4 regions of the Paenibacillus hebaui genome follow, and region 4 is predicted to be linked to each of the others. Evidence: riboswitches for the same ligand, from Rfam matches in the RefSeq annotation. Region 4 holds a riboswitch; each other region holds the start of a gene.
The links. Region 4 has a riboswitch for thiamine pyrophosphate ahead of thiM (hydroxyethylthiazole kinase). Riboswitches for the same ligand answer to the same signal wherever they lie in the genome.

Region 1: another riboswitch for thiamine pyrophosphate. It lies ahead of thiC (phosphomethylpyrimidine synthase ThiC); the one in region 4 lies ahead of thiM (hydroxyethylthiazole kinase).
Region 2: another riboswitch for thiamine pyrophosphate. It lies ahead of ACR32F_RS18075 (thiamine phosphate synthase); the one in region 4 lies ahead of thiM (hydroxyethylthiazole kinase).
Region 3: another riboswitch for thiamine pyrophosphate. It lies ahead of ACR32F_RS02140 (ABC transporter substrate-binding protein); the one in region 4 lies ahead of thiM (hydroxyethylthiazole kinase).

What each region holds. Positions count from the first base shown of each region.
Region 1 covers NZ_CP196836.1:723,281-726,448, forward strand. Annotated here, with positions in the region: gene ACR32F_RS03240 (IclR family transcriptional regulator) at 1-532, shown strand, start outside; TPP riboswitch at 651-764, shown strand; gene thiC (phosphomethylpyrimidine synthase ThiC) at 1,113-2,918, shown strand.
Region 2 covers NZ_CP196836.1:4,093,562-4,096,729, reverse strand. Annotated here, with positions in the region: gene ACR32F_RS18080 (ABC-F family ATP-binding cassette domain-containing protein) at 1-1,209, shown strand, start outside; TPP riboswitch at 1,320-1,429, shown strand; gene ACR32F_RS18075 (thiamine phosphate synthase) at 1,688-2,344, shown strand; gene thiO (glycine oxidase ThiO) at 2,367-3,168, shown strand, end outside.
Region 3 covers NZ_CP196836.1:461,925-465,092, forward strand. Annotated here, with positions in the region: gene ACR32F_RS02135 (MTH1187 family thiamine-binding protein) at 1-97, opposite strand, end outside; gene ACR32F_RS02140 (ABC transporter substrate-binding protein) at 350-1,390, opposite strand; TPP riboswitch at 1,608-1,720, opposite strand; gene ACR32F_RS02145 (NAD-dependent epimerase/dehydratase family protein) at 1,856-2,611, opposite strand; gene ACR32F_RS02150 (VOC family protein) at 2,674-3,063, opposite strand.
Region 4 covers NZ_CP196836.1:954,229-957,396, forward strand. Annotated here, with positions in the region: gene thiD (bifunctional hydroxymethylpyrimidine kinase/phosphomethylpyrimidine kinase) at 1-538, opposite strand, end outside; gene thiM (hydroxyethylthiazole kinase) at 535-1,347, opposite strand; TPP riboswitch at 1,610-1,712, opposite strand; gene ACR32F_RS04250 (radical SAM/SPASM domain-containing protein) at 1,937-2,812, shown strand; gene ACR32F_RS04255 (pectate lyase) at 3,162-3,168, shown strand, end outside.

The DNA.
Region 1 (3,168 bases), 230 kb from region 4:
TTGGGAGCTGTCTGCCCATATGTCACGTAGCGATGACCCGGCCATTCTGCTTCTTCCTGCGATGGAGCGGTTGAGGGATCGACTGGGCGAGACGGTGAGTTTATACCTGCGTGATGGCGGTGAGCGGATTCGGATTCAGGCGGTGCAGAGTGATCAGGCAATTCGCCGCGTGGCTCCGGTTGGTGTCCGACTCCCACTATCGGTGGGTGCATCGAGCAAGGTGCTCATGGCATTTGCCACCGAAGAGGATCGGGAAGAGCTGATGAATGGGTCGGAGTGGCCGGTATTCATTGATCCCGAAATGTTTTTGGCGCAGATGAAGGACATTAGGGAGAATGGATATGCGACAAGTTATGAGGAGCGTGAGCCGGGAGCTGCTGCGGTTTCTGTACCCATCATGGACCGAAAAGGCAACATTGCTGCGGCCTTGTCAGTGTCCGGCCCTGTTAGCCGGTTGTCTCAGGAGACGTTGCATGAATACGCACCTGTGCTGAAGGAAGCAGCCACGCAAATGGGGCTTATGTTATCCTAATCTTTAAATTTGGCATATAAAGGTTGTTTTTCTGGTCCGGTTGAGCTACTCTGTAATGGATGGCCCAGGGGGGCCAGTTTAATCTAATATGAACTGCGGCATACAAGTCGCAACTTGTTAACGTTACTGGGGGAGTCCGAATTGTCCGGACTGAGACGGAATCGCATGAGATTCCGGACCCTTTGCACCTGATCTGGATCATACCAGCGTAGGGAAGTAATCGGCGATACGACCACGAACACCACATAATGTGACTTATGAATGGACTCCGCTATGGAGCCTGGATAAGGTGCATTAGTGGTGATGGACATAAGCCGGTTCCTTCGGGAACCGGCTTTTTTATATACAGGAAACAGGCGGAAGCGGATGTCAGCTGCTTTGCTTTTGGACAAAGTGACGGGTGGAGTTACCAGAGCTGGATAGATAAAGTTTGCCTCAACTGCCGATGTTACCTGTAATGAGATGTCCTTATCTTCTGACGTATAATCGCTCTTTCTTTTCTGGGTTGTGCATGATTTGGGACGGGGCGTAAGCAAGCAAACCAAACCAAGCGATCAATAATGAGGAGGAGAAAAGAACGATGAGTACAGGAGAACAAACCATAGGACAAGACAAGCAGGATCAGCAGTTGGAAAAGGAAACCGGGGCGGCCGGACGGGTTCAGCCCTTCCCGGGCAGCCGCAAAGTATACATTCAGGGCTCACGACCGGATATCGCTGTACCAGAGCGTGAGATTGCCCTTCATGACACGAATACTCCCCAAGGGGTGGAGCATAATGCGCCGCTGCGTGTCTACGATACGAGCGGACCGATGACCGATCCCGAATTTCATGCCGATATTCGGGTAGGGTTGCCGGCGCTCCGTACCCGCTGGATTACGGAGCGAGGAGACGTTGAAGCATACCAGGGACGAACGGTTAAACCGGAAGACAACGGACTGAAACCGGGAGGAAGAAAAGCGGGAGCCGAGGAGTATCCAGGCTTGCGTGGCAAGCCGTTACGGGGACAAGCAGGACGCTGTGTAACCCAGATGCACTATGCCCGGCAGGGGATCATTACGCCAGAGATGGAGTTCGCCGCTATTCGCGAGAGTGTGGAACCGGAATTTGTGCGGCAGGAGATCGCAAGTGGTCGAGCGATCTTACCGTCAAACATCAATCACCCTGAGAGTGAGCCGATGCTGATTGGGCGTCATTTTCACGTAAAGATCAACGCTAACATCGGTAACTCTGCTGTATCTTCCTCCATTGAGGAAGAGGTGGAGAAGATGACCTGGGCCGTACGCTGGGGGTCGGATACGGTGATGGATCTTTCCACAGGCAAGGACATCCATACCACCCGAGAATGGATTATTCGCAATTCGCCTGTACCGATCGGCACGGTGCCGCTCTATCAGGCGCTGGAGAAGGTGAATGGCGAAGCCGAGGCGCTGACCTGGGAGTTGTATCGTGATACGCTCATTGAGCAGGCGGAGCAGGGTGTAGACTACTTTACAATCCATGCAGGCGTACTACTGCGTTACATCCCCATGACAGCCAAACGGATGACGGGCATTGTGTCACGCGGCGGGTCCATTATGGCAGCATGGTGCCTTGCGCATCATCAGGAGAATTTTTTGTACACCCATTTTGAAGAAATCTGCGAGATTATGAAAAGGTATGACGTAGCGTTCTCTCTCGGAGATGGACTGCGTCCAGGGAGCATCTACGATGCCAATGACGAAGCTCAGATGGCAGAATTGGCTACACTCGGGGAACTCACGCAGATTGCGTGGAAGCATGATGTACAGGTCATGATCGAAGGTCCTGGGCATGTACCGATGCACAAGATTAAGGAGAATGTCGATCTGCAAATGGAGATTTGCAAAGAGGCGCCGTTCTATACGCTGGGGCCGCTGACAACCGATATTGCACCGGGATACGATCACATTACCTCAGCCATTGGGGCGGCAATGATTGGTTGGTTCGGTACGTCCATGCTTTGTTACGTTACGCCAAAAGAACATCTGGGCCTGCCCAACAAGGATGATGTGCGCGAAGGCGTCATCGCCTACAAAATCGCTGCTCATGCCGCTGATCTGGCGAAAGGCCATCCACGCGCGCAGCGCCGGGATGATGCCCTGTCCAAAGCGCGCTTCGAGTTCCGCTGGCGGGACCAGTTTAACCTGTCGTTGGACCCGGAACGTGCGCTTTCCTACCATGATGAGACGTTGCCAGCAGAAGGGGCCAAAGAAGCCCATTTTTGCTCCATGTGCGGGCCGAAGTTCTGCAGTATGCGGATTACGCAGGATATACGTGCTTTTGCCGCGGACAAAGGATTGTCTGAGACTGAGGCTGTAACTGCGGGCATGCAGGAAAAGGCCGAGGAATATCGGACGCGATCGTAAGCGTTATTAAAGCGCAATCTGGGCTGCCTGAAATAGTGCAAAAGCCGTTCCTCTCTGTGATCGTGGAGAAGAACCGTTTTGCTTAGTGGTGTATTGTATGTGCTTTATCTAAAAGACAAGTATCCATACAACATATTTTTATCAGCTTTAGGTTGAATGTCTCACAGATGTTTAATAAAATGAATATAAGTAAAAAACAAATAAGAGTAGCCAGGCCAATGGCTACTCCTGCACAGCATTTGCGGTAGGT
Region 2 (3,168 bases), 3.1 Mb from region 4:
GACAAGCTTGAATTGTTGTTGGAAGAGATGGGTGATATCCAGGAACAATTGGAGCAAGGTGATTTTTATCTGATTGATGTAAAAGTGGAAGAGATGGCTAATGGTCTTGGTTTGTCCGCCATCGGACTTGATCGTGATGTAGCCTCTCTGAGTGGGGGTCAGCGTACAAAGGTTTTGTTGGCAAAGCTTTTGCTGGAGAAACCTACTGCTCTTCTGCTGGATGAGCCGACGAACTATCTGGATGTGGAGCATATAGAGTGGCTGATACGTTACCTGAAGGATTACCCTTATGCGTTCATTCTGATCTCGCATGATACAGAGTTTATGAATGAAGTCGTCAACGTCATTTATCATCTGGAATTTGCTAAATTAACGCGTTATGCAGCGAACTATAACAAATTCCTTGAAATGGCCGATATGAATAAAGCTCAGCATATCGATGCTTATGAGAAACAGCAGGAGTACATCAAGAAGCAGGAAGATTTCATTCAGCGGAACAAAGCGCGTGCTTCCACTTCTGGTCGTGCCAAGAGCCGTGAGAAGCAACTTGGCAAGATTGAACGGATTGATCGTCCAGATGAAGCTGCCAAACCAACATTCAAATTCAAAGATGCCCGGGCGAGCAGTAAAACGGTCTTCGAGGGTATTGATTTTGAAATTGGATATTCACATGCTCTGTTACCCAAGATGACAATGACCATCGAACGCGGTGAGAAAATCGCCATTGTCGGCTGTAACGGTGTAGGTAAATCCACATTGCTCAAGACCATTCTGGGGAAAATACAGCCACTTAGTGGTAAGACTTTCCTAGGGGATTACCTGGAAACAGCCTACTTCGAACAGGAAGTGCGGGCGGGTAATATTACTCCGATAGAAGATGTATGGAATGAGTTCTCCCATCTGACCCAGAATGAAGTTCGGGGTCATCTCGCCCGTTGTGGATTGAAGAATGAACATATTACTCGTCCGCTGAACATGCTTAGTGGTGGAGAACAAGCCAAAGTTCGTTTGTGCAAACTTCTGATGCGTGAAAGTAACTGGATCTTGTTCGATGAGCCAACCAACCATCTGGATGTTACGGCAAAAGCGGAGTTGAAGCGTGCCCTGCAAGAATTCAAAGGTACCGTTCTGCTGGTATCTCATGAACCTGAGTTTTACGAGGGCTGGGTCACCAAAACATGGGATGTTGAGGCTTGGTCCGAGAAATAATAGATTCAACGAACAACTCAACCCACCTTAGGTGATGAGTGAACGATGAAACAAACGAAAATGTACGGTGACAAAAAAAGGGGTCTATGGTAACATAGGCTACAACTTCATATGAACACTAGGGGGGCCGCGCGAGGCGGCTGAGATGGAAGAATGCGATTCTGGACCCTTTGCACCTGATCTGGATCATACCAGCGTAGGGAAGTGGCGCGTTTCAGTTGATGACAGTGTGACAGCAATTCACTTATATTGTGAAGATTGCTTTGCCTGCCTCAGAATGAAGCATGCAGTTTCTATGTTAAAGCTTACAACTATGCATTTCATGGTTGCTATTACATAGAGTACGGCATGGCAGTCATCATTCAAGCTGATTCCTGAATTTAAATTCGCGGCCACTCCCCTATGGGAGTGGCTTTTTTGTCGTTTCGTAGGCGTTTCGTAGTTGTTTCATATCATGCTTATATCATACAAAAGGAGGGTGAAGGAGACGTCATTATCCCACGAACATGTGAAGACAACTTCCTTCGAGCTGCATGCTGTTTCGCAAGGCAGAGGAGACAGGTATTCTTTTCTGAATGCAGCTAAGGAGGTATGGCGATGGGTGGATTATATTCACATCCGGGAAAAACAGCTGACGTTGGAGCAACGGATGAACTGGGCACAAAGCCTGAAGTCGCAAGGGGTTCCGCCTGAACAAATTATCATGAATGGCTCAGAGCGGCTTGCTCCAGATCCGTTGCTCGGCGGTGCGCATTGGGGACAGGCTGCTCTACGAGACTATGATTCTAGTGAGTTAAATCGAGAGGATCGGCTTCGGCTAGGGGTATCGGTTCATTCTCTGGAAGAAGCCAAAGTTGCAGAAGAACGTGGAGCAAATTATCTCTTTTACGGACATGTCTATGCCTCAAATAGTAAACCAAATAGCGAACCAAGAGGACTGGAGGCATTGGCTGAAATATGTTCCAATGTATCGATTCCCGTAATTGGCATTGGCGGGATTGGACCGGAAAATATTGCTGCGATTCGATCTGCTGGTGCCCAAGGCGCTGCTGTGATTTCAACCATTTGGATGAGCCATAACCCGGAACTGGCTGCTGCTTCATTACGACAGGTGATAGCGGATTCAGAAAAGTAAACTGAACTAAGGAGATGAGACGATGAAAGATGCAGCAATAAGTCGTAGCCGGAATCGTTCAGGATATCATCCAGAAGCAGAATCTATAAGTAAAGCAGGAGCAGCTACTCGGAGTAAGCTTTATGCAGAAACCATTATCGTAGGCGGAGGAATTATCGGTTGTGCCATTGCATGTGAGCTTGCTACAAGAGGACGGGATGTACTGCTGGTTGAACGCTCGCGGATTGCCGTGGGGACTTCATGTGCAGCGGCCGGAATGATTGCAGCCGACAGTGAGGAATTCACTCAACCTGTAATGGCGAAGCTTGCCCGACAGAGCAGAGAATTACTTCATGAGCAGAAGGAACGTATCAGCTCACTCAGTGGTGTGGAAATGGGGTTACAGCAGCATGGATTTATTACCCCTTTTCGTTCATACAGTGAAGTCAGCAGTTACAAGAATAATCGATCTTCTATCTTGTCTACAGAGCATATATGGTGGGATCGTTTCTCCGTTCAACAAGAAGCAGCATGGTTAAACAGGAATACTTATGGTGCTTATTACTTGCCTTATGAGAGCGAGGTTCTTCCTGTCCATCTTACGCAAGCTTACGCTAAGTCGGCTCAGGCAATGGGTGCGCGAGTGATGGAAGGTATACAGGATGTCCGCTTGCATACGGATATAAACGGTGTGCAGGGAATAGAGACATCCTTTGGAATAATGACATCCAAGAACGTCATTATTGCTACAGGGCTGCATGGTGAAGAATTGATGAAACATGTGGGTCTGAATATGCCTGTTTTGCCCGTCAAAGGAGAAATTGCAGCGGTTCAGTTCTCATCTC
Region 3 (3,168 bases), 490 kb from region 4:
GCTGAATCACTTCGATGGCACGATCGACGTAGGGGTAGGAGTTTTCGCCATTCGGCGTTTTGGGAATGACCTGAATGCTGAGTAATGTACTTGCCATGAGAGATCACGGTTCCTTTCGGGTTAAGTTGCATGAGTTGAACCAGCTTTACACTTAACACTCCGATTGCAGTACCCTCTTCCGATCACTGTTATCCCCGGATTTCTTTAATAAATTTTAATGGAGGAAATTCGGGGATAGCATATGCTTCCGAAGAAGCTTTCTTTCAGAAAGCTTTTAGGTGAGCGCTTCGCTTCTTCAGATGGGTTCTGCACTCTTCGTTTGTGTAAAAAAGTTCAACTTAAACAATTATTATTGAGGTAAAAATTCGTTCGTATACGCTTTGGACACATCAACCTGCTCATCAAGCAGTTTTTTGCTAAACATCCAATTCGTGTAATTCTTCCATACTTCCTGCTTCTGTTCGCCCCAGCGCGGTGCATCATCCTGATATTTCGGACTCAGCCACTTCTGGCTTGCGAGTACAAGGTCCTTATCCAGATCCGGTACGGCCTTGATCAGAATGTTGGCAGCGTCTTCGGGATGTTCAATCGCATATTGATACCCTTTGGAAGTGGCTTTTAAGAACGCTTTAACCAGCTCTGGATCGTTCTGAATCGTCTTTTCATTCGTTACTAACACAGGAGTGTAGTAGTCCAGTGCTTCGGAATAATCTTTCACATACAGCATGTCGATTGGTTCTCCGCGCAGTTCGGCTTCAATGCCAGTCCAGGCGTAGAAGATCCAGGCAAAGTCGATATCACGTTTTACTGCGGTAAAAAAGTCCGCGTCGCCCATATTAATATTTTTCACTTTGGACACATCGGCACCTTCGCCTTCCATAATGGACTGCATCACGGCTTCCTCAACCGGGGAGCCCCAGCCGCCGTAGGTTTTGCCTTCGAAATCTTTGGGTGACTTAATATTCCGATCCGTTGGAGCGGCGAATCCGGACGTATTATGTTGAATGACCGCTGCAATCGAGACAAGTGGAACGCCCTGTGTACGGGCTTGGGTCACACTTTCCTGATAGCTTACGCCAAAGGGTACTTCGTTCGAAGCAACCATGGTATCCGCGCCTCCGGCACCTGGCTGTACAATCTCTACATTTAAACCTTCGGCTTTATAAAAACCTTGAGCTACGGTCGCATACAGGCCGGTATGATTCGTGTTTGGTGTCCAGTCCAGCACCACTTTAATATCCTTGAGGGCTGCGTTGTCACCTCCACTGCTATTTTCAGTGTTGCTGCTGCCGTTCTGTTCCGTGGGTGCTGCTTCCTTGCCACCGCAAGCGGTTATGGCAATCAGTGTCACACATAAGAGTAGTAGTCCTGTCATTTTACGCCATGTCATCTTTGATTCTCTCCTTCATGTTGTCCGGCCAGTGGCACGGGGTACTCCTTGGCTTCATATCCAAGCATCTTGCATAAATCGACAGATTTATACCAGCTATGATCCGGATGACGTCACTTTTTTAGCTCTCGCTAGACAAAAGAACATAAAAAAGCGCCCCGGTAATCCGGGACGCGTGCAGGCGTTAGAGGTGTGGCACTCAGCAAAGAGGCTGCGCCAATTCGATATACTCCGATTCCTACGCTGGCATGATCCAGATCAGGTCTAAGGGTCAGTATCTTGGTGGGATACACTCTCAGCCGGCCAATTCCGACTCCCCTGGGAAACTATGAAGTTACGGGCATTACTAGGTGTTATTATAGGCCAGAGGGCCATGCATGTCCAGTCAGGAACTGGATGGGGCAATGGAGGTATGTGCCGTAAAGAAAAGAGGCCGTTATACGTGAATAACGGCCTTATAACCATTTATCGTGGCGTATCGTATAGGGGGATCTGACTGAGTGCAAAAGCATCGGATTTTGGGTCATAGCCGATCTGTTTTTTCGTTGATTCCAGATTTAATCGTTTGAAACGATTATTCGAGATGCCATGTAGAATGGTGAACGGTTCGAGTTCTTCAGTCGTGATCGCTTTGTACACCAAATCACACAGGTCAGTCGGACTAATATAAGCACTCATATCACGCGCCTCCAGCGGTGGCCCATCCGGTTGAAAATCATCATATGCCCCTATGCGTATTGCAACACTTTGTAAGCTCTCAGTATAAGCAAAGTAGGAAGCGAGTGATTCGCCAAAACATTTGCTAACCCCATACAAATTACGTGGTTGTGTCGGCATGTCGGGATAGATCTGGGCATCGATAGGATACCCTTCAATTGTCTGTGCGCTACTCGCCAGAATGACTCTTCGCACGCCCTGATCCTTGGCGGCACGGAGCACGTTAAATGTACCTTTGATATTGATATCCAGTAGGGATTCATAGAATCCGGCATGCGGGGATGGGTCCCCAGCCAGATGTACAACGATATCCATACCTTCACATGCTTTCCGGCAGGCTTCTGGCTCCGTCACATCAAGTGCGATAATCTCATGGCGTGTATCTTGATACTCATTCAGTCTATCGATATTCAGATCGGTTATACGCAGATGGAATGCTTCTGATAAATAGTGGGACAAGTCTCTTCCGATTTTCCCGGCTGCTCCAGTAATTAAAATATTCATACATCAGCTCCAATTCTGCATGCAGATTCTCTGCCTATAATGCTGGTTTATCTTCATGTTCTTCATTGACGCTGGAAAAATTCAATCCATTCCTTCTCTGGTCCATAAATAAAGAAATAACGATAACCGTTAGGCAGTGTAATCATCTCTCCGTCGATAAACTTGGCTTCGGTTGCCTGGATACGTTCATACTCAGCATCAAGATCATCAACATGGATGGCAAAATGGTGCACCGTTCCTTCGGAAGGCAGCTTGTCGCTATATCCCTGAATCAACTCAATCTCGGTCTCGTCGCTTCCATTGAAGCCGAGAAAAGCGAGCTGAATGACCCCATTTGTATGGGTCACCCGATCTTTCAATTCAAGACCAACAATCTCCGTATAGAAACGGAGCGTGGTCTCCAGATCACGAACGGCAATGCCGACGTGGTCAATGCGCTTTTGAAAACTCATATTCCAAATCCTCCTTATCGTCCGTTGGTTCGTTTCTACCATTTTAAGGGATATGATAGGGCGATAAATTGGGGATGTCAAATAGGGATTTTGGCACTGTGAAAA
Region 4 (3,168 bases):
CAGCATGGCCTCCTTTGACCAAAGCATACGTCGAGCCCATCTGTACAATCCGTCTTGCGGCTTCTTCCCGTTGACTCAGATTCGTAATGGACATCCCGGTAAGCAGTTCCGCTTCCGGAATATTGGGTGTTGTGATCAGAGCATGCGGCAAAAGCTCCGTAACCAACGCCTGTACAGCTTCCTGCTGGAGCAGCGGGGCACCGCCTTTGGCAACCATAACCGGATCGATAACCAGATTAGACCAGTTGAATTGCTGCCACTTCTCAGCGACCAGCCGTATAATCTCGGTGCTGTAGAGCATGCCTGTCTTCACCGCCGTGGGCTGGAAATCCTCCCCGGTCGAATCCAACTGTTGAGCGATACCCTCGTAAGGGATGGGAAAAACACCCTGTACACCTGTTGTATTTTGGGCAGCAATTGCTGTAATGACGGTCATGCCATACACGCCGAGCTCCTGAAATGTTTTTAGGTCAGCCTGAATTCCGGCCCCGCCTCCATTATCCGAGCCTGCAATCGTTAACGCTTGAGCGATACTCATTGTACACCCCCGCTGATCTGGCGAAGTTGTGCCCGCTGCGCCAAGATGTCAGGTGTCACTTGAGCCAGTTGGTTCAACAATTCAATCTGGAAGCTGCCCGGCCCCTGATGGGCGGTATGCTCTGCCGCAATTTCTGCTGCCACGCCATAGAAAGCAAGTGCTTCAACAACGCTGCTGAGCAAATCGTCCCCCGATTCGGCTATGGCTACAAAAGCACCGATAACCGAGCTGAGCAGGCAGCCTGCACCAGTAACCTGAGTGAGCAGGGCATGTCCATTACTCGTGAGAGATGTGGTTTGTCCATCGGTAATGATATCTTCTCTTCCAGTGATAACCACAACACAGCCGAGTTTCTGCGCTGCTCGCTCCGCAATTCCGATCCGGTCACCCTCGCCGTGACCTGCATCCACACCTTTGATGCTCCAGCGCTCACCGATGACATTGGCGACTTCCGCCACATTGCCTCGCAGTACCGTGAGGCGAAGCTCACGAATGAGCATCTGGACGGTTTCCGTACGATACATGGTTGCGCCAGCTCCGACCGGATCGAGCACAACAGGTACGTTATTTGCATTGGCAGATTGACCCGCGAGTCGGATGGATTGAACCACCCTTTCATCCAGCGTGCCGATGTTCAGGACAACCGCCCCAGATATCTTGGCAACATCAGCAACTTCTTCATATGCGTAAGCCATAAATGGGGACGCACCAAGTGCGAGCAGGCCATTGGCTGTAAAGGGAGCAACGACCAGATTGGTGATGTTGTGTACCAGTGGATTTTGAGTGCGAACACGTTCCAGATAAGACATATAAGTTCCTCCTTTTTTGAAATTCGTATCAGCAGGCATTAGGATTTCGACATCCAGACCTTGATCTGCGAAGGCTCCTTTCTCCTGTGTAACCTAGAGATGGTATGTACTGCATTTGGGTACCAGGAGCATAATGGACCGTTTGTCTCTAACATCTGCAAAAGAAATACAAAAAGACCCACCCATTTCCGGAGAAATGAGTGGGTCTGTAAGTTATATCCGTCGTTGATCTTCTCAACAAAATGAGAAAACCCCGCTTACTTAAAAGGCCGCTCCACTTCCCTCCGCTGGTATGATCCAGATCAGGTTCAAAGGGTCCGAATCGTTCAATTCGTCTCAGCCGTAAGGCTCCCCTAGTGCAAATGTTCAAAATATGCAGTTGTGTATTCAGCATATATCACATGGATGTGAACTGTAAAGAGGGAATCACCGCTTGGGAACCATAACGAGAACTCTCGCATTTGTTAGAAAATTAGAAAGGAAATTTACCTCGGCTCCCTAACCCGATATAATAGTGGTGGCGCATATTGGCCGGATCACAAATGCGGGTGGGACTGTTCTCCCTCCCAAGCAGAATGGGGACCCTGAGTTGAAAACGTTCAAGAAAGTATATATTGAGATCACAAGTATATGTAATCTGGCATGCAGTTTCTGTCCGCAGACCAAACGAGCTAAAAATTTCATTGACCCTGAAGTCTTCAACAATATATTGGATCAGATTAAACCCCATACCAAACATATTTATTTGCACGTCAAAGGTGAACCATTGCTTCATCCCAAAATTGATCTGTTACTGGATTCAGCGCATGAAAAAGGGTTCAAGGTCAATATTACGACCAATGGCACGTTATTGCCCAAGACCCAACATAAATTGCTCGGCAAGCCGGCACTGCGCCAGATGAACTTCTCCTTACACAGCTTTGATGGGCATGAAGGTTCAACAGATCGTGAGGGCTATTTGGGCAACGTATTGTCTTTTGTCCGTGAAGCCGTGAAGCACAATGTCATTATTTCATTCCGACTCTGGAATCTGACACAGGATAACTTTACAAATGCCCAGATGAGCCGAAACCGGGAAACGCTTGAAGTCCTTGAACGGGAGTTCAACCTGGATTTCCGCATTGAGGAAAAGGTGGTACCGGGCAGTGGTGTCAAGATTGCTCCAAATGTGTACCTGAATCAGGATCATGAATTTCAGTGGCCGAGTCTGGATGCCCCCGAAGATGACGGCAAGGGCTTCTGTCACGCGCTTCGCAGTCAGGCGGCAGTGCTTGTGGATGGAACGGTCGTTCCATGCTGTCTTGATGGTGAGGGGGTAATTAACCTGGGCAACGTTCACGAGAAGTCTTTCTCGGAGATTGTGGACGGCGAAAGAGCCAACAATCTGTTCTATGGTTTCTCCAAACGGGAAGCGGTGGAGGAATTATGTCGGAAATGCGGATATCGCCAGCGGTTTGGAGCCTAAGCATCTTACCTCAGTCAGCCTGAAGCGATTCAAGATCACACATTTGGAGACAGATGTAGTGGTCTTTCTTTATTATAGGGAATTAAAGCTAGGGGTACCGCACGTTACAAATTAGCATACCTGAGGTTGATATCAGCATATTGATCCAGGGACATGGGTTGCAAAAATGCCGATATGACAGGGATTTTGCTGTGTCATTATACATCTGACCTAATGATTATTCTTGTTACCTTCCTTATTTGGTAGGATTAGGTTGTGGTTCTCCAGCGTGCACCTTTGGTGAACTTCCAGTACAAGCCCAGGCTTGTACACAACCAAAAAACGAGAGAATAAGGGAGGAAATGAAGTTATGAAAA